One region of the Bacillus cereus group sp. RP43 genome, then DNA from elsewhere that is predicted to be linked to it. Evidence: riboswitches for the same ligand, from Rfam matches in the RefSeq annotation. Region 1 holds a riboswitch; each other region holds the start of a gene.

Region 1 (5,717 bases):
GAAAAAGAATAGTGCAAAGATTTGTGGAACGAATACTAATACAGCACCAACACCTGCAATAATACCTTCTGTAACGAGTGCTTGAATAAAATCTGAAGCACCAACACTTGTGAGTCCAGCTGTTACCCAATCCGTAAGCTGCCCACCCAAAAACTCATCTAACAGATCAGATAACGGTGTACCAATCCACGTAAACGTAACCTGAAAAATAAAAAACATAACTGCTAAAAAGATTGGAAGTCCTAAAATTTTATGTGTAATTAACTGATCGATTTTTTCCGAAAAAGGAATTTTCCCTTCTTTCTCATGCTTCATAACATTTGTTTTTAACTTTTCAATATACGCTTCACGAGTTTTGTAAATATGCTCTTCCAACGTACAATTAAGTTTTTCTTCTAAACGAGATCGAATGGCTACAAGTTCCTTATAAATTGGTAATGCTTTCATTTCTTTTTCTACTACTTCGTTATTACTTAGAAATTGAAGGGCTAACCATCTTGGATGCTCATAATTCGCCGTCTCTAAAAGGGCGATTATCTCTCCAATCCCTTCATCCATTTGTACACCATATGAAATAATGAATGGCCTATTCTCTTTTTTGTCATTTTCTTTAAGAGTCGTAAGTAATTCTTCACAGCCTTTTCCAGTTCTTGCGATGACAGGAACGACTGTCACACTTAATAGTTTTGATAATCGTTTTACATCAATAACAATTCCTCTTTGCTTCGCCACATCAACCATATTTAAACCAATTGAAACTGGCTTACCAAATTCAAGCAATTGCAACGTTAAATGCATATTCCGCTCAAATTGCGAAGAATCCACAATGTTTAACATATGCTGAAATTCTTCTGTTAGTAGAAAGTTTGTTACAACCCCTTCATCACGTGAAACTGGATTTAAATCATAGACGCCTGGTAAATCGATTAATGTTCCCTGCTTATCTTTTAATTTACCAACCTTTTTTTCTACTGTTACACCACTCCAGTTTCCTACATATTCATAAGAACCTGTCAGTGCATTAAATAATGATGTTTTCCCTGTATTCGGATTCCCTAGCAAAGCTACCTTATTCACGCTAATTCCACCTTTATCATTTTCGCGTCACAATGACGAATACTAATTAACTGTCCACGACACTCCAATGTACAAGGACCTTTGAACATCGCTTTCTGCTTCATGCGAAGTTCGCTTCCTTCAGAAAGACCGAAAGCTGCCAGTCTTCTCTTTAATAATTGGTCTAAAGACTGAACGCTTTTTACTAACACTTTCTCACCGATTTTAATATCTACTAAGCTCATAACCTTCCCCCTCAGAAGAGAATGATAATTATTTTCAGACAAATTATAGCACACTCTATTTCTCTTGTACTATACCCTTTTGCTTCATATTTATTAACATTTCAATACAATTATATTTCAATCACTGTCATACTAGATTCGTTTGCCATTCTCATCCATTTCGCTTACAATAAACAATAGCAAATAAAGAATCTCGTTATCACTGGGGGAGCCATGCTGCTGAGAGGGAACACTTCGTTCCGACCCTTCGAACCTGTTAGTTAATGCTAACGCAGGGATTGTGCAAACGTCCGAAATACATACCTCTTTTTATTTACGTATTTCGTATCCTCCTATGATATCTATTCTTTTTTTGTGCAACTTGGATTTAGGGGGAGACAACATGCGTAACACTAATTTACAAGCGATGATCGAATCTGCTATTCTTGCAGCCTTCGCCTTGGTCATCGATATTTTACCATTATCAATCAAACTTCCAACAGGCGGTTCCATCTCATTCGCTATGATTCCTATTTTTATTATCGCATACCGCTGGGGATTCAAAACGGCTTTCCTAGGTGGCTTAATTTGGGGACTTTTACAAATCGTCGTAGGTGATGCTTACATTTTAACACCTGTTCAAGCATTCATTGAGTACTTCATTGCATTTGCTTTTATCGGATTTGCTGGTTTATTCTATCGTCCAATTCAAAAAGCACTTGCCGCAGACAATAGTAATGCAGATCATCCAAGTTTTGGCAGTCGCAAAGATAAGCCCAAACAAAACAAAGGAAAAAAAGCACTCGTTTACATGATCATTGCCACATTTGTCGGTAGTTTTGCACGCTATTTCTGTCACTTTATTGCTGGTATTATTTTCTTTGGCCAATATGCACCAAAAGGTCAATCAGCTGTCTTATATTCATTAATTGTAAACGGCAGTACTATGATCAGTTCTTTCATGCTATGTACTGTATTACTAATTCTTTTATTTAAAACTTCACCACGCTTATTCAAAAGCAGCGGTGCTTATCAAATGAATAGAGAAAAGAAGAGCGCCTAATGAGCGCTCTTTTTTCATATCGTAATATCAATAATAAATACAATAAATGCACAAAAGAAAATAAATACCATCACACCTAGTAAATTGCTATTCACGGCTAATCTACTCCTTACATAACCTCATTTTCTATTCAAAGTATACTGTTTAAAAATAAAGATTAGGTAAAGATAATATGAAATTAAATTAAAAAAGCGTAACATGTATTGTCTACGCTTTTTTCGGTAAGTAGAAGTAAAATAACACACCATCTTTTGTATTCTTTACCCCATATTCAGCATTGTGCAATTCTAAAATATTCTTTGAAATAGCAAGCCCAAGCCCCGTTCCACCTTGTGAACGCTGACGAGCTGCATCCACGCGATAAAAACGATCCCAAATTTTATCTAATTGCTCTTCTTCAATGTGGGCGCCTTTATTTTCAATACACACTTTGATACGATCCTTTTCATCTATTGTGGAAATAATGATATTCTCTTTATTTTGTGTATAACGTATTGCATTCGTAAGGAAGTTCACTATAACTTGTTCAATTCTATTTTGATTCCCAACCACTTCAGCTGGACATATATGCTTGTGCACACTCAGTTCTTTTTTCTCTATCTCCGATGAAAGCTGTTCACATATTTCTTCAATCACTCCATCGATATAGAAAGAATCCATCTTCATGTTATATGTGCCAGACTCAAATTTAGCTAATTCAAGCATATCCAAAATTAGTATATCCATCTTGTCTACTTCTTTTTCCATCGCCTGAAAATAGTAGTCTTTCTTATGTTCAGCTACCCCATCTTTTAAAATGGAAATACAGCTTTTCATAATACTCAGTGGCGTTTTTAGTTCATGCGATACACCTGCAATAAATTCTTTCCTTGTGTTTTCTAACTTTCTTTCTTTTTCAATATCTTCTTCTAACTGTCCAATATGTGAATGTAGTTTATTAGATAGTGTATTAATATTTTCCGATAAATCACCGATTTCATCTTTTGAAGTTATCGGAATTTTTTCTGTAAAATCTAAATGCGCTATTTTTTTCGTTGTATCGTTTATTCTTAGTAACGGTTTTGCAATTTGTTTTGAGTAATAAAACGAAGCTAGAAAAATTAGAACGACTACAAATGCAACAATATAGATGTAATAATCTTGCACCATTTGTACAGCCTCATCTACAGGCTGTAAAGAAGCCATCGCATATATATATGTGATTGATCCGTCTTTTTCTTTTATCGGTTTGATTAATAATTTATATTTTATATCATTCTTTTCGAAGTCCATTGTTTGTGTTGCATATTTTATTTGATTGCTTTCTTTTAATAATAAATTAGCTTGAAATTCTTTTATATTATCCAAAAACAAATTGTTTTTATAAATTGGATTTACGGGAACTGTTCCATCAGAAGGCTGCACTTTCGTAATTGTTCCATTTATATTGAAATCGGAATTTTGAGCAACCCTCTTCTTCTCCAAATCACTCAAATTCCCAGCAACTTTTTTTCTTTCCTCACCGATTAAATCTTGTGCTACTCTTGGCTTTTCCTCACTTTCCTTAAGTTCCCTTTCAGCTAACTTCTTACTTAGTGGTTTATTAGCCCAGCTCAAACTCCCCTCTGCTGACTGTAAATATGATGTGATGAAACTGTCATTTCTTAGCAAACCACTAAAATAAACCTTTTTTCCTACCAAACTAGGTAGTATCCTACTTTCAATCTCATCTATATTCATGAGGTTATACAGAGGAATAGTGATTGTTTTTTGTCCAAATTGTTTCTCTTCCAAACGCTCTAAAGTAATCTCCACATAAAAATCATCCGTATGTTTTAAATTCCCATTCTGATCTAATGTTGTAATCCACGTATTATTTTCTCTTAAAAAGTCTTGCTCCAGTTTCTGAATTCCATCTGCACTTCCTGCATAATTTAAATAGTTCTTTTCAAAAGAATTTAAATTCACTTTAATGTCTTCCACTTTTCGATTCGCATAATATTGCTTAAAAAATATCGTTTGTCCAATAAATATCGTCGCCAAAATCAACATACATAGGGCTGTTGTAAGGGTAAATAATTTAAGTACAATCCCTTTTCTCATATGTTCCCCTCGAATTTATAACCGGTTCGCACTACAGTTGTAATGTGCTTTGATTTTTCTCCTAATTTATTTCGCAAATTACGAATATGGCTATTAACCGTTCGATCATCACCAGCAAACTCATATCCCCAAATTCTTGAAATTAATTGCTCTCTTGTTAGTACAATTCCTTGGTTTTTCATGAAATACACTAATATTTCAAATTCTGTATGTGTTAAAGTAATGTCTGCCTCATCAACAGTAACAGTACGTGACGGAAAATGGACATGAATGCCATGAATTGATAACGTATCATCTTCATTCTCTAAAGGCTTCTTTGTTTTTCTACTTTCTAACAACCTTTTCGCTCTCGCTAATAAAATAGGCGGACTATATGGTTTCGCAACATAATCATCTGCCCCAAGCTCAAACCCAAGTAACGTATCATCTTCATCTACACGTGCCGTCAGCATAATAATTGGAACCCCGGACGTCTTACGAATCCTTCGGCAAACAGACCAACCATCAAGTTCTGGCAACATAATATCAAGAATAACTAAATCAACCTCTTCTTCTTCAAATAAGACTAAAGCTTCTTTCCCGTCTCTCGCTTCAAGCACTTTATATTGTTCACTCAAAAAGTAATCCTTTAATATTTCACGTAAAATATCTTCATCTTCAACAATTAAAATGTTTTTTGACATAATCTATGTCTTCCCCTCTCATTTTAAGTAGCCAGCATTTTGTACTTGATAATTTTATTTTGAATTACTCGTAATTAACTTTGCCTCGATAATATATCGATCCGGTGCATCCCCTATATAATCAAATGGATAGCAAGTCGTCAGTGTTAATATTGGTTCTTCTTTTTTTATAATAACAGTACGATCATCCGCATGGGTAATCCATGTCTTTTGAATTTCATATGTGTAAGTTTTATTATCATACTCTAAAATAAGAGTATCCTTTTCTTTTAACTCTCCTAAATCTGTAAATACAGTATCTCGATGCCCACTGAGTACAGTATGTCCTCCTCCAGATGGAGTTGTCGTTAAATCACTAACAAACATACCAACTCCTTTTTTCAAAGTTGCATCATTCGCTCCCCAATAAACAGAAAATTTCTTCTTTATTTTCGGGATATTTAACATAGCCACTTTTTGGCCTTCTTTATGTTGTATTTGAGAAGAAGGTACTTGCGCGTTTACTGGTACTTCACTAGAATGCTGCTTAGATGTTTGCTGCTCAAAATTTTTAATCTCTTCCGTCGTCAAATCTTGTGCAGAACTTTTTCCTTTATACCATTCAAAAGA
Region 2 (5,717 bases), 1.9 Mb from region 1:
CTGCGTTACCAACATTAGACATTGGACAACTAAGTTTAGCTGGCTGTCATATTGAAAAAATAGAAGGAATATTGAACGGGACAACAAATTATATTCTTACAAAGATGTATGAAGAAGATAAGACGTTTGAAGAAGCATTGCAAGAAGCACAAAATAAAGGAATTGCGGAGACTAACCCGTTATTAGATATAAGCGGGATGGATAGCGCTTGTAAATTATTACTTTTGACGAATAGTTTAATGGGAATAGATTATTCACTCGAAGATATACAAATAAACGGAATAGAGCACGTTACAACGCAACAAATTCAAAATGCAAAGGAACAAAATAAATTTATTAAATTAATTGCATCAGCATATAAAGATGATAATGGAAAAGTAAACCTTAGTGTACAACCTTGTAATTTAGAGAAAGAACATCCATTGGCAAATATAAATAGTACCGAAAAAGGAATTACATTCTTTACGGATTCAATGGGACAAGTGACAACGCTTGGAGGGGCCTCAAACCCACGTGGGGCAGCAGCAGCCGCTTTGAAAGATGTAATCAATCTATATCGAAAGGATTTATAGGCTCTATAACCGTACCGCTATTCATAAAAAATACATATGTAGTGGACCTTTTGAGAAAGAAATAAATATGCAAAAATAATTGCAGGGGGTAAGAAATTGTTTAAAGATTTTAAAGTTGTAAAAGATCGTCCCGTTTATATTCAATTAAAGGATTATTTAAAAAAGATGATTATGAAAGGGCATTTGCTCGGTGATCAAAAAATCCCATCAACAAGGGAACTGAGTGAATTATTATCAGTGAGCAGAAATACAGTACTCTCTGCTTATGCGGATTTAGAACAAGAAGGACTCATTTATGCAGTTAAAGGAAAAGGAAATTTCGTTGCGAAGGTGGATATATCTAACACCTCGTCTGTTGAAATAGATTGGAAAAATAAACTTAATACTGTTACCATATTAGCGGATGAATTAGACTTAATGAAACATGGAGTTCGCTGGGAAAAAGGAATGATTGTTTTTAATAGTATAGCCCCGGACGAAAAGCTATTTGATGTTGAAAATTTCAAAAGAGCTTTTCTTACTCGTATGTCCATTGAAGGGGATATCGTATTGAACTACGGATATGCAAAAGGTTATCGACCGTTAATGAATTATCTACTTCATTACATGGAAATGAAAGGTGTAGATATTTCGAACAAAGATATTTTAATTACAAATGGATTTACAGAAGGGTTAGATATTGTACTATCTTCTTTATCGAAAAAATCAGGGCGTGTTATTTGTGAGAATCCAACTCACCATGCTGCATTGAAACTTTTTCGCTTACATGGACTTGAAGTTCATGGGATAGATATGAATGATGATGGTATTGATACGACTGAAGTAGAAAAAAGTTTACGTGAAAAGGATTTTGATTTTGCGTATTTAATTCCTTCTTATCATAATCCAACTGGTATTGTTACGAGTTCGGAGAAAAGAACGGAATTGATGAGGTTATTTTCGAAATATAAGGTTCCTATTATAGAGGATGGATTTAATGAAGAATTACGTTATTCAGGTTCACATTTATCGCCATTATTAACTTTTGCTGGTGCTGGTAATAATGTGATTTATATTAGTAGCTTTTCGAAGGTACTTTTCCCTGGTTTACGTGTAGGGTGGATTATTGCCGATAAAGAACTGATTCATTATTTAGAAAGTGTTAAAAGAGCAAGAACCATTCACACATCTACGTTAGATCAAGCTGTTCTGTTTCAATATTTACATGAAGGATATTTTGAAAAATATTTAAAAAAGGCAAGATCTGTTTACAAGAAAAAATATGAGTTAGCTGTTGGGGCTTGCAATCAGTACATTCCGTTTAAAAGGATGACTGGAGATGGCGGACTTCATTTGTTTATAGAGTTGGAAGAAAAAATTCATGCTCGCACACTTTTACAAAAGTGTTATGAGAAAGGCGTAACGTTTTCTCCTGGAGATGTTTTTTATTCTGATGGAGGGGGAGCGAATACATTCCGCTTAGGTTTTTCACGTTTGAAGGAAAAAGAAATAGTTAGTGGGATTCAAATAATTGGTGAAACTTTAAAAAATGAAACTTGGAGTTGAGAAAATGAGAATTGGCGTTATTATGGGAGGAGTATCCTCTGAAAAACAAGTATCAATTATGACTGGGAATGAAATGATTGCACATTTAGATAAAAATAAGTATGAAATCGTTCCAATTATGTTAAATGAAAAAATAGATTTAATTGAAAAAGCGAAAGACATTGATTTTGCATTGCTAGCATTACACGGAAAATACGGAGAAGATGGTACGGTTCAAGGGACGCTTGAGAGTTTAGGTATTCCATATAGCGGAAGTAATATGTTATCTAGCGGTATATGTATGGATAAAAATATTTCGAAAAAGATTTTGCGTTATGAAGGAGTAGAAACACCAGATTGGATTGAACTTACAAAAATGGAGGATCTAAAGATTGATGATTTAGATAAGTTAGGATTTCCGTTAGTGGTAAAACCAAACTCTGGTGGCTCGAGTGTTGGCGTAAAGATCGTCAATGATAAAAATGAATTGATCTCAATGCTGGAAACGGTATTCGAATGGGATTCTGAAGTAGTAATTGAGAAGTATATAAAAGGTGACGAGATTACATGTTCAATTTTTGATGGTAAACAGTTACCTATCGTTTCCATTCGACATGCAGCTGAGTTTTTCGACTACAATGCAAAATACGATGATGTTAGTACAATTGAAGAAGTTATTGAACTTCCAGCTGAAATACAGGAACGTGTAAATAAAGCGTCACTGGCTTGTTATAAAGCATTAAAATGTAGTGTTTATGCAAGGGTTGATATGATGGTGAAGGACGGAATTCCATATGTAATGGAGGTTAATACATTACCAGGGATGACCCAATCAAGTTTACTGCCAAAAAGTGCAGATGCCGCGGGGATTAATTATAGTAAACTATTAGATATGATAATTGAAACTTCATTAAGAGTGAGGAAAGAAGAAGGTTTTTAAGATAATTATACAATTAAAACTTTTGATAGTTCCACGAAGTATGCTATGATAATTACAATACGACAACTAAATATTTATCCACTAGGGGGGCCTTTTGTAGGCTGAGATCAAACATATTTTTGAGACTCTTAGTACCTGATCTGGTTAATACCAGCGTAGGGAAGTGGGAAGACGATTATATTTAAAGAATACATTAATATTGTCTATTTCACTTTCTTTACGCCTGTAAAGAAAGTTTTTTTTGTTTTACTGATTTAATAACTGTGGATAAATACGTATATTTTATACATTATTGGAGGAATTTAAATGACTTTTTCACAAACATTACGTAAAGAAGTAGATTCTATTTGGGAGGCAAGTTTTCATCATCCTTTTGTAAAAAAACTTGGCGAAGGAACGTTAGATTTAGCTAGTTTCCGTTATTACGTACTTCAAGATTCATATTACTTAAGTCATTTTGCTAGAGTACAAACGTTAGGTGCTGCAAAGGCTCTTGAATTAGAAACGACGGCCCGTATGGCGCATCATGCACAAAATACGTATGAAGCTGAGTTATCATTACATGAGAATTTCGCAAAGAAATTAGGGATTACGAAAGAAGAAAAAGATAATTTTATTCCTGCGCCAACTGCATATGCATATACATCTCATATGTATCGTGCAGCTTATGAAGGGCATTTAGGAGATATTATTGCAGCTATTTTACCTTGTTATTGGTTATATTATGAAATCGGTGAACGATTAAAAGAATGTCAACCAGAAGAGCCAATTTATCAAGAATGGATTTCTGCATATGGATCTGATTGGTTCCGTACTCTAGTAGAAGAGCAAATCACACGATTAGATACTATTGCTGAAAAAGTAACAGAGGCAGACCGTAATCGTATGAGACAACATTTTATTTTTAGTAGTCAATATGAATATTCATTTTGGGAAATGGCATATACATTAGAAAAATGGCCGGTGAATGAAGAAATTAAAGGTGTTATTTAATAAAGAGTATATAAAAGGTATCGCTATATAAAGAGGTGATACCTTTTATTATATTTAGTTTCTGTAATTTTTTTGTAAATCATAGATAAAAAATATAAAAATAAATTATAATGATTTAGTGATGTACATAGTGACATAAGGAGGTATTTATATGTTAATAGGAACTTTTTATTAATTTGGTTTTAATAATGTATCATTTATATAATTAAATGTATTGTAGCTATTTCCTTTAATGTGCTTGGTTTAAATTTGATTCGTTTATGCTTAAAAAAATTGGTATCTTTTCTAGTATTATTCATGATCAATATAAATTAAGAGAGGAAGTATTAATAATATGGAAAAATTACGGTTATTAACATTTAAAAATATAATAGAACCCCTCTATAATGAGAAAGTATCGTATATTTACTTTCCTATTGAATGGCTTGAAATTGTAGAGATACATTATAGAACATTTTTATTAACGAGCAAATTAAAACTTGTAAATGAAAGATTGTATGATATGTTTTCTGATATATTATTCATTCAGCATAATCCATATACATTAAAGGAAGATACACCTTGGATTGTGGCTAAGGAACCAATGAGACAAGAACAGTTAGACTATATTTTCCAAAGTTGGTATGAGGTTATTCGTGATTGGAAACCGAATAAATTAATAGATCCACCACATTTAGAATGGCAGTATGATTTAATTAGTAATTTACCAGTATTACATGATAAAAAAACGTTTTCTAAATGGGTACCAGCTCTAATTACTCATATCTTTTGCGAACAGCCTTTACGTATGGAAAATAAAAATGAGGAAGAAATATATTTTTCACCACTGCGATCACAACATATTTCTGAAGCGATGTCTGAGCCAATTAAAGATGAAGAAACACATGATTATTTCGCTTATGTATATCGGTTTGAATACATAACTCGTGGAGGTGAGAATATTCCGCTATTAAAAGTATCCGTAGGGATTAGGCGGTTTTATCAACAATATAATCATAAAGATATTCCTATACTTTTAGGGCGAAAGCGGAGCCAAATACTGATTTCAACTCCTGAATTTGAATTAAATAAGAAACAGCAAAGGTTTATAAAGTTAAAAGTGCAACAAGCTGAAAAAGGAATAAAATGGATTAAACGTTTTAGAAATTTAAAAGATGATTATAGGATAGGAGGAGAAGTTAAATTAGAGCACATTCTCCAATGTCCGAAAGAGTATATTAGAGGAACTAATGTAAGAGTACTTCTTCCATATAACGAAAATATATATAAAGTTCAAGGAACAAAAATAAAATTTGGTATAAAACTAAGAGAAAAAGAGGAACTTTTTAATGAATTCCAACGAATATTCCCATACTTCACATTACTTCCAGAGTGTGAAAAAGTATTAACTAATAATGAGAATGAGTTATTACCTTTATTTGCCCCAAAGGGATTAGACACAATTACGTTAGAAGTATGGTCAGATGATATAGTAATAGAGATAGAACAAGCGTTATTAGATAGCAAAATAGTTTTAGCTCAAAATGAAGATTCCTACTATGTATTAAATGCAGACAATCCAGTACTTTTAAAAATAGTAAGATATAACATTGAAAAAGTGTTACAAAATCCATATAGAATGCAATATAGCCATAAAAACAAAAAGAAACTAGTAGACGATGTCGTAAAAGCTGTACATGCTACGGCAG
Region 3 (5,717 bases), 4.1 Mb from region 1:
AAGTAATAACTTTGTTCGCTGTCCTCCACTTAAATTTGAAACATCCTTTTTCAACCCTATTTCAAATAAACCTAAACCGATTGCTACTTCTTCAATTTCTGTATGAATTTGATAGAAATTAGAGCTTTCCAATATAGTTTGTAATTCTCCATACTTTACTAACAGTTTTTCTACCTCTCCTGCTCCATTCATTTCTTCAGCAATTTTTAACATTTCACATTCAATCGCATACAAATTAGAAAATGCACTTTGTAAGTACCCTTCAATTGTTATCCTCTCTTGCAAATCCATATGCTGCTGTAAAAAGCCTACCTTCATATGTGGAAACCATTCAATCTTCCCGTCATCATGTATAAGTTCTCCTGTTAAAATCCTTAACAATGTTGATTTTCCAACTCCATTTTTTCCTACTAGCCCAACATGCTCACCCTTTAATAGTCGAAAGCACGCATTATATAAAATGGGTTTTTCACCATATGAATGACTTAAATTTTCTACTGTTAATATACTCATCTTTTTCTCTCCTTTACTTATGGTTCATAAGCTAAATAGAGAGAGCAACAGTATAAAGCCTTATTTAATTGTGCATATAAAAAATGGGTAAGGTGAATACACCTTACCCATTACATATTATCGTAAAAAAGGATTAAGGTTCTTTACCTGCTGTCTTCAATTTAGCTTAATCGTTAAAAATGGGCAGACTTCTCCCGTATCAAGCTAAAACCATTTGAAGAACAGTTGATAAAGTCATTTTATCCTTTCACTCCTTTAATATTTGTTATATTAAGAGTATAAACTACTCTGTTATATTCTATTCTCTATTTTTTCTTTTGTTCCTTCTCATTCTTTTCATGTTCTATAAAAAAAGCTCTTACCAGCAATTATATTAAAGTCTGGTAAGAGCTTTTTCTATTTTTTCATATAAGGAGCTAATACTCTTAAAATTTCTTCCTTATCTTCCTTTAACTCAAGTGATGTTAACATATCCATCGTTCGTGGCCTAGGTAATTTCACTTGTACCTCGCCAACTATTGATGCTGGTCTTTGAGATAAAATAAATACGCGATCAGAAAGTAAAATTGCCTCATCTAAGTCATGCGTAACCATAACGATTGTTTGCTTTTCTTGATGCCAAGAATTTAAAAGCCAACTGTGTACTTCCATTTTTGTAAATGCATCTAATTTTCCAAAAGGCTCATCCAGTAGCATAATTGGCTTTTCACATAAATATGTGCGAAGGAAACTAATTCTTTGACGCATTCCACCTGATAACTCATCTGGATAATGATCTGCATATTCATCTAGCTCAAACTGCTTTAATGCTTCCATTCCTTCTGTCAGCCTTTGTTTTTTAGGCTTCCCTTCGATTTCCAATGGAAGAACGATATTTTGCAAAGCCGATCGCCACGGTAATAATAAATCTTGTTGCGGCATATAACTTACAACATCTTGTTTTTTCACATGTTCCTCGTTATAAAATACCTCTCCACTCGTTGGCTCTTCAACACTCGCGATCATATTTAACAAAGTGCTTTTTCCACAACCACTTGGACCTACAAAAGAGACGAATTCTCCCTCCTGTATAGAAGCACTAATATTTTTTAATACATTCTTTCCATCAAAAGCTTTTACAACCTCTTTTATTAGTAATCCACTCATTTTTCACTTGGAAGGAATTCATTTGTAAAGGCATCTTTCACATCAATTTTCTTCTTAATAACTTTGTTGTCATATAAGAAATTCATGTAATTTGTCCAAACTTCTTCCTTCTGTACTCCCCACGCTTTTGCATCATCTTGATACTTTGTACTTAACCACTTTTGGCTTTCTTGTACTAATTCTTTATTCACATCTGGAACAGCTTTAATTAAAATATCCGCAGCTTCTTTCGGTTCTTTAATTGCAAAATCATAACCTTCTGTCGTTGCAGTCATAAACTTTTTCACGAAATCTTTATCTTGCTTCGTATGTTTTTCACTTGTAATAATGACAGGGCTATAGAAATCGAGTGCTGGATCTAAATCTTTCACCATAATCGTATTTAACTCTTTTCCTTGACGCTTCGCTTCAATTCCATCCCATCCGTAATAAATCCATTCGAAATCTGCATCACGGCCAATTGATTTGAAGAAGTCTGTTTGTCCAAGAATAATTTTTTCGACTTTATTAAAATCAGCTTGATGTTTCTCCATAATCGTTTTTAACGTCGCCTCTTCCGCTGGTCCTCCCCAGCCACCATAACGTTTACCTTCAAAATCTTTTGGTGACATCATATTATCTTTTTTTAGTGATGCAAAAGCAGAGGTATTATGCTGAATAATTGCACCAACAGAAACAACTGGGATTCCTTCAACACGAGCTAATGTTACATTTTCTTGTGCGCTTATCGCAAAGTCCGCTTTTCCAGAAGCAATCATCTGCTCTGCCGTTACATTATCACCAGGCTGGATAATTTCTACATCAAGCCCTTGCTTTTTGTAATAATCTTTCGTTTGCGCTACATATAAGCCAGTATGATTCGTATTTGGAAACCAATCTAAAACGACTTTTACTTTTTTATCTTTACTTGAACTTTCTTCTTTCTTCGCCGGATTACACCCAGCCACAGTTACTGCTAATAATGCAGCTAACATAATTTTTAAACCTTTTTTCATTTTCTGCCGCCCTTTCTGTATATCCATGGTGCTGTTATTCTTGCCATAAATTCAACAATAAAGTACAGACATAATGTCACCATGACGATAATCGCTGCAACACCAAATACTCGAGCCGTTAAAAAGGATTTTGTTGCTCTTGTAAGCATAACTCCTAATCCTTCACTGGCACCAAGCCATTCCCCAATAATCGCTCCCATCACACTATATGTAACAGCAATTTTTAAACCTGAGAAAAAGTACGGGAGCACTGCTGGAAATTTTACTTTCTGATAAATTTGCCACTTTGTCGCCTTCATCGTTTGTAACAACTTCAGCAAATTTTTATCTACCGTTTGGAAACCTTCTAAAATGCTAAGCGCAATTGGGAAGAAACAAACAAGAATAACAACCATTACTTTTGGCAACATCCCGTATCCAAACCAAATAATAAATAATGGTGCGAGCACAACGATTGGAATTGTTTGCGAAATAACGAGCAACGGATTCATTAAAATCCGAAATAAAGGGATGACATCCATAATGATAGCAATACTAGTCCCAAGTAAAATTGCAAAAAACAACCCAATTATTACTTCCTGTAACGTTTGCACTGTATTCGGTAATAGTAAATCTTTCATTCCAATTAGCTCTTGCACAATTGCAGACGGCTTCGGTAAAATCCACGGCTCAATTTTAAATAATGAAACAGATCCTTCCCATATAGCAATGAGAAGGATAAGCCAAATTGTTGTAATTATTTTAGATCGCTTCTGGTTTTGCATATTCATCACGGTACTTCCAAACTTTTTCGTCAATCGTTACGCCCGTACTTGGACGATAGTGAATTTTAATAGAAGTGATTACTTCTTCTGCTCCAGCATCGACGCAAGCTTGTTGCGCGCGTTTAATGACGTCAAGAAGTACATCTAATTCTCCTTCCAACGTTGTTTCCATTGCCCCTACTTCATAACGAACTCCCGATTGTTGTACAACTTCAATTGCTTTATCAACAACGGAATACACATCTTTGTTCTTCGCTTGTGGTACTACTGAAAATGAAATTGTAACTTGTTGTGACATAATAAAATCCCCCTTACAAAATATGTTTTCAAAAAAAGAAAAGGCTTTCCTACCATGTAGGAAAGCCTTGTATACAAGTTATTCTATAATAACTTATGCTACATCACTTTAAAGTAACTCCCTACGCTGGCATTATCCAGATCAGGTTGAGGGTCGATGTACACTTACATCCTCTCAGCCAATTGGCTCCCCGGTTCTTAATTCGTTTTCATTGTAGCATGATTTATTTTATTGAACAAACAAAAGCACGTATAATCATTTCATTTAACTTTTGAATTCCCCAATTAACTCTTGTAGCTCCTGTGAAAGCCAGCTTAAAGAACTGGCTAATTCAGCAATATCTTGTACAGACATTTCCTGTTCTTTCATACTTTCTTCAACATTACTACTACTATTCGCATACGTACTTGCGATAAGCGATAGTTCATTTACAACACGAACAATATTTTGGCTATTTTGCAATATATCACTTGAATTGCTAGAAACAACTCTAACTTGATTTGTAACAGATTGTGCTGATTTTGAAATTTCCCCAAAGAAAGCACCACTACTTTCAACAAGTTTCATTCCAGATTCTACTTCTTTTAAAGTATTTTGCATTGAAACAACAGCTTCTTCCGTTTCAACTTGTGTTTCCCCTATTAATTTCGCTATATCTTTTGCTGATACTTCCGTCTGCTCTGCTAATTTACGCACTTCATCAGCAACAACGACAAATCCATTTCCGGTTTCCTCAGCACGTGAAGCTTCAATAAAAGCATTTAAAGCTAGCGAATTGGTTTGATTTGAAATACCGGTAATTACTGTTACAATATCACTAATTTCTTTTGATTTTGTTTCCAAAGAATAAATAGTAGAAGATAAATCTTGTACTGCATTTTGTATTATGTTCATTTGATTAATCGTCTGTTCAATAACACCATTTCCTTTTACCGAATGATGCTCCATACCTTCAGACTCTTTCGCCATTTGTTTTGCAGCATTATTTATCTCTTCCATCTTATCTTCCATTTCATATACAATACCTAAATACTTTGGTCCTGAAGTTTCTTGTGACTGAGCGCCAGCTCTTAACTCAACCATAGAACTTACGATTCCTTGGACTGCCATGCTATTCTCTTTCGTACTCACTGACAATTCTTGTGAAGATGAGGAAACCTGTTCTGCTGTCTGCTTCACTTTATCTATAATTCCTTTAAACTTCTCGATGGTACTATTAAAATACGCATTAATAATACCTATATCATCTGGTCTTTCCTCTAATTTAATACTTAAATCACCTTCACCGACTTTGCGCAATCCTTCACGTAAATCTCGCAATGGAGCAAGTGCGTTACGTACAATTAAGAATTGAATAAAAGTTGCAATTAAAACAGAAATACAAATAAACATTAAACCTTGTATAATGAACTTTTCCTTTGTACTAGGAACAATAGAGGCATCTACATCAGCTGCAACAAGTGCCACAATATTATCTTCTCCATCTTTAATTGGCTCTAATATCGTTACCCATGTTCCTAATGCGTCTTCATATACTTCTGTCATATTTGCTTTTTTCGTGCTCATTACTTTATCATACGCTTCCATCCAAAGATCTGGTTGTTTATAATAGTCTCCCGGTCTTACTTCAACAACATTTGCTAAACCTGTAGACAAATCGACGATTTGTAGCTCACCTTTTTCATTTTCTTTTGCTCCAACAATGTACGTTTGTCCAACACTGTTCAATTCTTCCGTTGATTCATCTAATTTCTCTGTTAACTTCTCTCTCTTTTCTCTTTCTGCCGTTGGGTCTTTTGCAACATCTCTCAATATTTCTGCGTCTAATTTATGTAATACCGTATCTCCTGTTTCAAAAGAATGCCTTTCAAATATAGACATCATACTATTTTGAAACATGTTAAAACTTAACGCTCCCATAGTACCGACAAGCGTCAAAATAACTAACACAGTTAACAATACATTCTTTTGAAGAAACGATAACTTATGCCAATATCTTTT
Region 4 (5,717 bases), 3.8 Mb from region 1:
GGGTACCAATCAAGCATTACTGTTATTTCCTTTTCTGATTTATTCTTATCTGATGCTGAATTACTCGAACATCCTGCAATCATTGCAACTAATAATGTAAACACAAAGATGCGTTTTAATAATTTCATGAATGTTTCCTCCAACTAATAAATTTCTTTTCTAATATCGAAACAAGTATGACAAAGAAGATAGCTAATAATGATAACAATACAATTGGTGCAAATACACCAGCTCCGTCTAACTGCGTCATCATTCTTTTACTGAAATATCCAAGTCCAGCTTGTGCACCGAGCCATTCTCCAATTGCTGCTCCGATAACACTAAGCGGAACTGCAATTTTTAACGCTGAGAAAAAATAAGGAAGAGCAGATGGCAATTTTAGCTTTAAAAAAATATCTTTTTTCGTTGCACCATACGTAACTAAGAGCTCCTCCCATTCTTTCTTCGTACTACGCAGTCCATCATACGTATTTACCGCAATTGGGAAAAACGTAATTAAAACTGTGACAACGACCTTGCTCCAAATGGTATATCCAAACCATAAAACAAATAGCGGTGCAAGTGCTGTAATCGGAATTGTTTGTGAAGCTACTAATAATGGATAAAATGCTCTTTCCATCCACGTACTCGCATTCATTAACATTGCTATCCCTACGCCCAGTACGATAGAAATAACAACGCCTATTAAAACGACGTACAACGTTGCTGGTAAATGAACCGTAAATAATATATCTTTCAGCGTCCATATCTTCATTACAATTGCAGAAGGTGATGGCAAAATGTACATCTCATCTACAATTCTTGCGCCTACTTCCCATAGAGTAAGTAAAATCCCACTTAATATGAGGGCAGGTAATAACTCCTTCAAGCGATTCATCATACGAGTACCTGCCTTTGTAACATACTAAGGAGCTCTTCTTTAAGCGCCAACACTTCAGGATTATACAAATCTTTTCTTGTTCGGTTACGATCAAGCGGCACAATTCGCTCAGTTAAAGTTGCTATCGGTTGATTTTCTACAACGAAAATTCGATTAGAAAGAAACAATGCTTCTTCAACATCATGAGTGATAAATAAAATTGTTTTTTCCCACTCTTTCCATTGTTCAAACAACCATTCTTGCAAAGATGCCTTCGTTAAAGCGTCCAATGCGCTAAACGGTTCATCTAACAATAATATCTCCCCGCCCGTTAATAAAGTTCGGATAAAAGATACACGTTGTCTCATACCACCAGATAAATCTTTCGGATATTTCGCCTCGTATCCTTGTAACCCAAATTTATGTAACAGTTCTTTCGCTTTTACTTGCGCTTCTTTCTTCTGCACACCTTGGCACTCTAGCGGCAGGGCAGCATTCTCAATAATCGTCCTCCACGGCAAAAGCATATCTTTTTGAGGCATATACCCTACAGGATGACTCTTTGTTTCTGTCAGCTCTATCTGTCCAGTACTTGCCTCTTCTAATCCTGTAATAAGGCGAAATAATGTACTTTTCCCGCATCCACTCGGTCCGATAATACTTACAAACTCTTTATCTTGTATAGAAGCATTTAATTCATTGATGATTGGTTTCTCATCATAATGAAAAGAAACATTATGAAACTGTAGTATGTTCTTGCTCCTCAAAACCCCACATCTCCTTACGATAAGCCATATCCCAGAATAAATATTCAAATCGGCTGGAATATAAGAAAATCTCCTCTAATCGGTCTAGCTCTTTCTCTGATTTTCCAACTGCCATTTCATTTAATAAATCTATTAACCAAATACAAAGGTTACCGTATTCTTCAGAACTATATCCTTGAATCCATTCACCAAAGAACTCATGATTTCTTGCTCCAGGAATATCATTTAAACGTTTTCCAATCTCCCAATAGCTCCACATACATGGAAGAAGTGCCGCTATTAATTCCGCAAGTGTGCCATTTTGAGATACAGACATCATGTAATTTGTATAGGCTAAATTTTTAGCAGATGGTTTCGCAGATTCCATCTCTTGTGCAGAAATGCCAAGTCTTTTTGCATACTGTTTATGGATCGTCATTTCACCATTTAAAATCCCATCAATTTGCTCTGCAAATTTTGCCATAACTTGTGGATTCGTTGACTTTACAACCCCAATTGCATATAGCTTTGCATAATCTAACAAATATAAATAATCTTGAATAATATAGTACTGGAATTTGTCTTTTTCCAACGTACCATCCCCCATACCTACTACAAACGGATGATTATGACTTTTCTCCCAAACAGGCTGCACCGTATCAAATAATTTTTCACAAAATTTCATTTATAATTCCCCTTCCTATATATCTATTTATCTCAATAAAAAAACCACCTCTGTATATAAGAAGTGGTTACAGCAAATAAAATTATAATTTATTCGTTGTTCCACTTCCCTTCGCTAGTATTATCTAGATCAGGTGTTGTAAGGGTTAAGGATTATTCCTCTCTCAGCACGAAAAGCACCCCTAGTGGTGTTAATATGAAATTTTCAAATAAAAAAGCCCCGTTTCTATACGCAAAGAAACGGGGACTGATTGTTAATGTCCGAATTGCTTCCCTACGCTAGCATAATCTAGATCAGGTAATAAAAAGGATCAAAGGCTTACGGCCCTACTCTCAGCTGGCAACACCAGCCCTCCTAGCAAACTATAAAATTATCACTGTCAGTATAACATCGCCATAAGACATCATCAACTGTTTTAATTTTCTTAATTATCAATTAAAAATTAACATGTTAAACAAATATAAATGCGACCCCAAAAATGATATATAATACAATATTTATATATGAACCTCTCTTCTAACATTATTTTTATTGATTTCATATTACATTTATGTGAATACGACCAATATATTATATCTTTATACTATAATAAAATTACAACTATACAACTAGAGGAGGTCTTTATTACATGAATATGAAAGCTACAGCTTTAACAGCAACTACTATCGCAATTGCTTCTTTACTTCCTTCTATGGGAGAATCCGATATACAAACAGCGGCTGCTAAGCAAACATCTACAGTAAAAACTGGATATGTAAAAATCGACAACGTTGCACTACATCAAAATAACCATGCAGACAGTGCAATAATTGATAACATTCGATTTAATAGCCCGGTTACTATTCTTGAGACAACTCAAGATTGGTATAAAGTATCTGTTAACAACAAAACAGGCTATATGAAAAAAGATGCAATTCTATTCAAAAAAAATGTTCAATCAAAGAATCAATATATCGTAAATGCAAACGCATTAAACGTTCGTTCTGAACCTAATACAGAGTCTTCTATTCTAGATATATTACCAAATGGGCAATTCATTACCATTCAAGGTGAACAAGGGGATTGGTACAAAATATTACATAACGGGAAAATTGGATACGTACAAAAAACATTTGTATCTAATGGATCCACACCTCTAGTAAAAGGTGTAACAGTACAAGGTTCTCCTTCTTATACTGTTGCAACACCAAAATTAAATGTACGTAGCAACGCTAGTACAAGTAGCACTCTACTTGGCTCATTACAAAACGGTACACAAGTACAAGTAGTAGAAACGGTAGGTACTTGGTATAAAATTCGTTTTGGCACAGGATACGGATATGTAGCAAAACACTATGTAGTGCAAAATCAAAATCAAAATCCAGCACAAGCTAAAACAGCTCAACCTTCATCAATTCCAGCAGTTTTCAAATTCCCTACTCAAGGGAAAATCAGCTCAACTTTTGATATGCGCTGGGAGCAAATGCATTATGGTATAGATATAGCAGCACAAGGAAATGTCTCTATTCAAGCTGCTGCTGCAGGTAAAGTTGTGAAATCTTATTATTCGGCTAGCTACGGCAATGTCGTGTTCATCGCCCATCAAATAAATGGGAAATTATATACAACAGTTTATGCTCATATGAAGGATCGCACTGTACAAGCTGGTGATCAAGTACAAACTGGACAATTAGTAGGTCATATGGGAAACACAGGTCATTCATACGGGCAACATCTCCATTTTGAATTACATAATGGGGAATGGAATTTTGAAAAAACAAATGCAGTGAACCCACTGCCATATTTAGTTAGGTAAATTATATGCCACGCAATATACCTCTCTTTATTGAATACCTGGCCTTTTTAGGTTTAATCTGTTGTTTAATCATTTATAATACGAACATTGTATTTTTATCTATTATTATTGCTTTTGTTGCTTTAGAAATCATTATGGAAGCATTACAAATGCGGCTAAAACAAAAAATTGCCCATATTTATAATGCAATTTTTCTTTTGAGTGCTCTTATAACAAATATAATTAGTAATGGTTTTTATTTATCTACCGTACTTCCTGTATTCTTTATAGGTGTTTTATTATTCATAGCTAGATACGTTCATGTTCCTAATAACCAAAAACATGAACAAGAAGCTTAAAAAGAGGAGACACTGTGTACCAATCTTTCAAAGATAATCCAATGAAATATATATTGAATTTATATGAAAAAATGAATACTTTTTTTGGTATACAAGGAAGTTATACTGCACAATTTCTCCTTTATGGAATGTTATTTCTTATCTTGGTTACTTTCTCCTTGTTTTACTAACAAAAAAGGATCTCACATAAACTTGAGATCCTTTTTAATTTATATTAATTTTTAATATGTAAAATAAGGTTTATCCACAAGCATATTTTTCATAAATAAAACTAAGATTATATTTTTTCTCTAAGCTCATTCTTTGTTCATCGTCGCACCAATAGAAAAGAATATCATGAATCGTTGCATAACGCTTATTTTTAAGAAATAGTTTAAAGAATGATGGTAAACAATCATGTAATTGTATAAATATATAATTGCGTAGTATTTCTTCTTTGTATTCAATTCCCTTACAAATATACAGTAATTCTTCACAATAATATGCATGCTGTGGAACTTGGATCATTTCGAAAAATGGTACATATGATAGTAACTTTCCAATAAAATGACCATACCGATCCATTACCCCTATCGTCATATGCTCCATCATTTCTTTCATCACATATAAATAATCATCTACATGAGTTGTCTTTAAAGGGTCTAATCGATCGGAAATTTGAGAAAGTACAGCTCTTTGACAAGCTAAAACTGCCTGACTAGGTCCATAATATGATAGGAAGTCTGTACACTTACGATACTTTCGTAATAAGTCATGTGTATATAAATCATACACAAAAGTATTACAATACATTGCTAGACTCATCATATCACTATTTAATTGCTCTTTTGACAGTAGCTTCGCTCGCTTACACATATAAAAGAATGTAAATTCCAATACTTCTTTATGAGATAATAGATGTTTACAATTTGTTATACATTTCTCATTAAATTTAACTCGATCCCAAATTTCTACATCCTCAGCTGTTAATTCACCAATACGATATTTAATAATTAAATAGTTTAAAGCAACTGCTTTCGTCAACAGATCCCATGTTTCATACTCCAATGAAGTTTGGACAAATTCATCTAGTCCTTGGGCTATCATAAAAGCATTTGCCTCTTCATACCAACCAATCTCTTGACATAAACGAAGAATACGTACTAGAGTTGGAATTTCATCTTTATGAAACTGCGGTAAATTCTTTACTTTATTCATGCCATATACGATAAATGCCGCTAAATTCTCTTCTTTATAAAATTCTTTTTCTTTCCATACTAATATAGTTCGCTCTTTCCCTTCACCTTTTGGATGA

Evidence for each region. A riboswitch is a leader RNA that binds a small molecule or an ion and turns the genes downstream of it on or off. The one in region 1 is predicted to bind thiamine pyrophosphate.
Region 2: another riboswitch for thiamine pyrophosphate. It lies ahead of tenA (thiaminase II); the one in region 1 lies ahead of thiT (energy-coupled thiamine transporter ThiT).
Region 3: another riboswitch for thiamine pyrophosphate. It lies ahead of QCI75_RS24645 (MTH1187 family thiamine-binding protein); the one in region 1 lies ahead of thiT (energy-coupled thiamine transporter ThiT).
Region 4: another riboswitch for thiamine pyrophosphate. It lies ahead of tenA (thiaminase II); the one in region 1 lies ahead of thiT (energy-coupled thiamine transporter ThiT).

The regions. Positions count from the first base shown of each region.
Region 1 covers NZ_JARVHQ010000001.1:623,724-629,440, reverse strand. Annotated here, with positions in the region: gene feoB (ferrous iron transport protein B) at 1-1,077, opposite strand, end outside; gene QCI75_RS03230 (FeoA family protein) at 1,074-1,301, opposite strand; TPP riboswitch at 1,496-1,597, shown strand; gene thiT (energy-coupled thiamine transporter ThiT) at 1,684-2,343, shown strand; gene QCI75_RS03220 (sensor histidine kinase) at 2,551-4,425, opposite strand; gene QCI75_RS03215 (response regulator transcription factor) at 4,422-5,108, opposite strand; gene QCI75_RS03210 (class D sortase) at 5,163-5,717, opposite strand, start outside.
Region 2 covers NZ_JARVHQ010000001.1:2,564,774-2,570,490, forward strand. Annotated here, with positions in the region: gene QCI75_RS13605 (homoserine dehydrogenase) at 1-572, shown strand, start outside; gene pdxR (MocR-like pyridoxine biosynthesis transcription factor PdxR) at 669-2,117, shown strand; gene ddlB (D-alanine--D-alanine ligase) at 2,122-3,036, shown strand; TPP riboswitch at 3,110-3,215, shown strand; gene tenA (thiaminase II) at 3,343-4,029, shown strand; gene QCI75_RS13625 (pPIWI_RE module domain-containing protein) at 4,364-5,717, shown strand, end outside.
Region 3 covers NZ_JARVHQ010000001.1:4,737,240-4,742,956, forward strand. Annotated here, with positions in the region: gene QCI75_RS24625 (ABC-F family ATP-binding cassette domain-containing protein) at 1-513, opposite strand, end outside; gene QCI75_RS24630 (ABC transporter ATP-binding protein) at 910-1,659, opposite strand; gene QCI75_RS24635 (ABC transporter substrate-binding protein) at 1,656-2,654, opposite strand; gene QCI75_RS24640 (ABC transporter permease) at 2,651-3,424, opposite strand; gene QCI75_RS24645 (MTH1187 family thiamine-binding protein) at 3,396-3,716, opposite strand; TPP riboswitch at 3,818-3,919, opposite strand; gene QCI75_RS24650 (methyl-accepting chemotaxis protein) at 3,981-5,717, opposite strand, start outside.
Region 4 covers NZ_JARVHQ010000001.1:4,429,230-4,434,946, forward strand. Annotated here, with positions in the region: gene QCI75_RS23065 (ABC transporter substrate-binding protein) at 1-128, opposite strand, end outside; gene QCI75_RS23070 (ABC transporter permease) at 125-877, opposite strand; gene QCI75_RS23075 (ABC transporter ATP-binding protein) at 877-1,626, opposite strand; gene tenA (thiaminase II) at 1,595-2,290, opposite strand; TPP riboswitch at 2,380-2,483, opposite strand; TPP riboswitch at 2,544-2,656, opposite strand; gene QCI75_RS23085 (SH3 domain-containing protein) at 2,919-4,085, shown strand; gene QCI75_RS23090 (hypothetical protein) at 4,091-4,423, shown strand; gene QCI75_RS23095 (DUF3965 domain-containing protein) at 4,664-5,717, opposite strand, start outside.